2 regions of the Dermacoccus sp. NHGro5 genome follow, and region 2 is predicted to be linked to the other one. Evidence: predicted binding sites of a transcription regulator. Region 2 holds the regulator's gene; the other holds the start of a gene.
What was found. The regulator LexA, encoded in region 2, represses DNA repair genes until DNA is damaged. The targets are predictions, from matches to a motif close to TCGAACANNTGTTCGA.

Region 1 (2,202 bases), on a different contig from region 2:
TCACGGACAAGCCGCGCCACTCGCGCGCCGGGACGATACGTCGTCGAGCAACTCGCGAGCGTCGTCCACGCACCGTCAACGAGGTCGATCGTGAACGTGGTGTCGACGAGCGCCGCGACGAGGCGAACGGCTGCCGCGTCGACGTGGCCCAGGCCGGGGATGTGGGCCGCGCCCAATGTGTCCGGGGGTCGCGTGATGACGCCGATCGGCCCGGCCTCAGCGTGCTGACGGGGCCGACTAAGACCGTCCTCATCAAGACCGCCCTCGTCGAGACCGCAGTCGGGGACGGAGGCGAGCGACGCAGGGGGCTCCAGCGTTCCGAACCGCCGGTCGGAAGGCGCTGGTGGGCTCGCGTGGACGGGCACCTTGAGGTGCATGACGGTGTTGACCGTTGAGTTCGCGAAGACAAGGTCGAGCAGTGCGCCGACGCGAACGGCGCCGAGGGGTTCGGTGCCACTCCCTGCCACACTGACGTGGCTCGCGGCGCGCCACCGCGCGAGTTCGTCACGTGGATCTGGCGCATGGTCGTTGAGCGTCTGAGCGTGCGCTTCGATCGCGGCGCGGAGACGGGCAGCGTCCTCGGTGGCCATGATCAGACGCACCTCGGTGAGGGTGTCGAAATCGAGGTGGGGCGTGAACCATAGCCCGTGCTCACGACGGGGGTCGACGGTGTCGGCCTCGGTCTGCGCCAGCCGCCTGTCGTGCAGCAGTTTGCGCGCCCGGGAGCGGGCACCGTCGACGCTGAGGTGGTGTGCTCCCCCGCTCACGAGATCCGTGAGCACCTCTGCAGCCAACTCGTCGTCGAGGTGCGCCATCTCACGCGCCAGCGTGGCGGCCACCATGGTGCGGCAGGCTCCCCGCAGCGTCAGTTCGTGCAGAGCGGGCGCGCGGTCGCGGAGCATGCGTCCGTCGACAGCGAGGCGCGACGCGGTGGCGCTCGAACACCCGAGGGCGTTCCCGAGATCATCCCCCGCGAATTCGCCTGCGGTCGGAGGGCGTTCGCAGAGCCCATAGTTCTCCTCGTCGAGGTGAGCACGCTGGGCGACCGTGTCTTCGTGTTCGACGGCGACGGCGTGAAGCACCGCGTCGGCGGCCCTCGTCACCTCCTGCGCAGCAACGGCGATGTCTTCCAGTTGTGCTTGGAGCGTGAACGTGCGCGTGTGGCGCTCATCGAAGGTTCGCGGCAACGCGTCGCCCGAGCAGGGCGCCAATGTCTCCGGGTCGGCCAGCGCCTGCTCTGCGATCGCGCGCGTCAGCAGAACCCATGCGCCCACCAGCTCGGTGGACGGCATGGCGGCGACCGTCTCGGCCGTCACTGCCAGCGTTTGATCCATGCCACTAGTTTAGTACACATGTTCGAATCTTGGTAGGGTCAAAGGGATAGTGAGTGAACCCACTGGCCGGCCCTTCCTCCGCGCCAGGGCTGCATCACGAATCACAAGAGCACCCGCCGCGTGCAACCCTGCGATCAGGCGGCGCTGGTTTGCACCCGCTTGGTCTACCGCCTGACGGCAGACGAGGTACAGGCGACTGGTGGTTGACTCATCCCATGGCCTCAGCGACGCTGCCCACGCACATTGCCGTCGTGGCACTCGTTCGGGACGCGAGGGTGCTACTCGCTCACCGCCACCCGAACCGGATGAATTATCCGGACCTGTGGGACCTGCCCGGGGGACACGTCGAACCCGGCGAGTCCGCCGAGTGCGCTGCCCGTCGCGAGTGCGTCGAAGAGCTCGGAGTGACGGTGATCGATGCAGAGCGATTTCCGATGGCCTGCAGCGATCCAGCCCTGTTGAAGCATGCGTTCTTCGCGACGCGCTGGGTAGGGAACCCCCGCAACATCGCGCCCGACGAGCACGACGACATCGGCTGGTTCGCCGAGAGCGAACTGCCCCGGTTGGCCATGGCCGATCCTGCGGGGTGTCAGGACCTCGTCAGGCTCATGCGGGCGATCAAATGACATCAGCCCCGGCGTGGCGTGACCGTATTTCGCTTGCCGGTCGGCTGCCTCGCCCATAGCGTGTCGAGCATGCCCCAACCTGCTGGCTTCGCCTTTCTCGAACGTGATGGCGTCGTTGTCATCACTCATCACGGACGCACAGCGACGACTCTTAGGGGCGCGCGTGCTGCGGACTTCTTGGAAGACGTCGAGGACGGTGACGCTCAGGAGATCATGGCGCGCCTCACCGGCAACTATCGCCG
Region 2 (2,202 bases):
TCCAGGTACGCCTGCGCGAACTCAACCCCCAGCTGCCGACGCAGGCGCGCCTGCTCGCCGACGGCGACGCGGACGTCGCGGTCGAGCTGGAGCGCGGTGTCATCGTGCCGGCGTGCCTGCGCTGCACGGCCACGACGGTGAAGCCGGACGTCGTCATGTTCGGTGAGTCCGTCGCTCCTGAGGTCGTGGAGGCGCAGATGCGGGCAGTGGAACGCTGCCGGGGCGTGCTCGTGCTCGGCAGTTCGCTCAAGGTGATGTCGGGGTACCGGTTCGTGCTCGCCGCCCTCAAGCAGCAGAAGCCGGTCGCCCTCGTCGGGCTCGGCGCGATGCGTGGCGAGGAGCGGGTCGACCTCGTCGTGCGCGAACCCCTCGGCCCGACCCTCACCGCCGTGTGCGACGCGCTGGGGCTCGACCTCGCGACGTCCTGACGTCTCGGCGTCGAACGTCGGGGCGCAGAAGGGGCTGAGAGTCGAGTTGCAACCACACGCTGGACCGATCCGCGCGGCGCGGCCAGCGCCTCAGATGCTGCGCAGGACGGCCGTGACCTTGCCCATGATGCTCGCGTGGTCGCCGTCGATCGGGGAGTAGGCCTCGTTCGCGGGCATGAGCCACGTCTTGCCCTCGCTGCGGCGCAGCGTCTTGACCGTGGCCTCCGAGTCGAGCAGTGCCGCGACGATCTCCCCGTTGGCGGCGTCGGCCTGGCGTCGCACGACGACCCAGTCGCCCTCGCAGATGGCCGCATCGATCATCGAGTCGCCGACGACGCGCAGCAGGAACAGCTCGCCGTCACCGACGATCTGACGCGGTAGCGGGAAGACGTCCTCGACGGCCTGTTCGGCGAGGATCGGGCCACCGGCCGCGATGCGGCCGACGACCGGCACGTATGACGGCGTGGGTCGCTCGTCGCCCGAGCCCGTCTCGTCGTGCTGCGACTCGGATAGCGCAGACACGGCGTTGCCGCGGTAGCCGCGGGTCGCCGCACCCGAGTCGGGGGAGACGACCTCCATGGCGCGCGGGCGGTTCGGGTCGCGGCGCAGGTATCCCTTGCGCTCGAGTGCGGCGAGCTGATGGGCCACCGAACTCGGGCTCGTCAGACCGACGGCCTCGCCGATCTCACGCAGGCTCGGGGGGTAGCCGCGCTCGTCGACGGAACGTCGGATCACGGTGAGCACCTTGTGCTGGCGTGGCGTCAGCTTGCCCGGCGTGCGCTCCTGCATCGAATGAACGTCACCCATGGTGTGACCCCTCCTGGTCCTCGTCGCACGTCGGTGGTCGCGGTGGCGACACGTGCACCCTCCGGCGGGATGGAAATGCCCGCCATGACGGGGTTGTCGGTGCGCGGTGCTTGTGTATCTGACATCACCCACAGTACGCGGTGTCGCACACAGTTTTCAAAAATGTGTACGAAGAAACCCGTGCGCGCCGTTCGAAAGCACGTTCGGGTGTCGTACAGTTGTTCTATCGCACGCGTGTTCGCTCGGTCCCTCCGGGCTGACCGGGTCGCGTGAGGAAGCCGCACCGGTGACGGTGTGGCGGCGCCTCGGGGGTGTCCCGAGAGAAGGAGTGGTTCCGATGGTTGCTTCGAGTACTGCAGTTCGACGTGAGCCCGTGCTGGGTTCGGGTGTCGACGTGCGCCGCGTGGCGCGGGTCGACGCTGCGGCATCCCGCTCGCACCTCCACCTCGTGCCCACGGGTGGCGCGGTGCAGGTGGTCACGAACTCTCAAAGCGTTCGTTTCGCCCGTCGTCGCTTCACGGCCGTGTGCGTGGCTCTCGTCGTCGTGGCGGGTGCCATCCTCGCGGGCCGGGCGATGGCGAGCGGTGTCGACGGTACGCAGCGGCACGAGGTCACCGTTCGCGCGGGGGAGACGCTTTCGCAGATCGCGGCGCGTGAGATGCCGGGCGTGCGCAACGACCAGGCGGTCGTCGCGATCGAGCACGAGAGCAACCTCGGCTCGTCGCAGGTGCAGGCCGGCCAGAAGGTGATCATCCCCGCACCGTGAAGTGTGACGATCGCCATCGTCGGTTCGAGGGTTCGAGGGGGCGTGAGTCGCCTTCCCCCGGCTGGCGCAGGATTCCGCGGCGCACGAGTGGCGGGGGTCGTCGCGAGGTTGCGCAGGGCGAGTGGACGCGGCCTCGGTGCTGTTGCGCGTCGGGTCTCAGGGGCCTAATATCTCTACATGTGGGGCCTCGGCCCCCGCTTC

Region 1: the regulator LexA is predicted to act here: its motif matches at 1,345-1,360, upstream of J4Z35_RS01685 (HNH endonuclease signature motif containing protein).

The regions. Positions count from the first base shown of each region.
Region 1 is NZ_JAGEKQ010000004.1:139,105-141,306, forward strand. It holds gene J4Z35_RS01685 (HNH endonuclease signature motif containing protein) at 1-1,334, opposite strand, end outside; gene J4Z35_RS01690 (NUDIX domain-containing protein) at 1,550-1,960, shown strand; gene J4Z35_RS01695 (hypothetical protein) at 2,030-2,202, shown strand, end outside.
Region 2 is NZ_JAGEKQ010000026.1:107,249-109,450, forward strand. It holds gene J4Z35_RS11490 (Sir2 family NAD-dependent protein deacetylase) at 1-428, shown strand, start outside; gene lexA (transcriptional repressor LexA) at 519-1,235, opposite strand; gene J4Z35_RS11500 (LysM peptidoglycan-binding domain-containing protein) at 1,573-2,001, shown strand.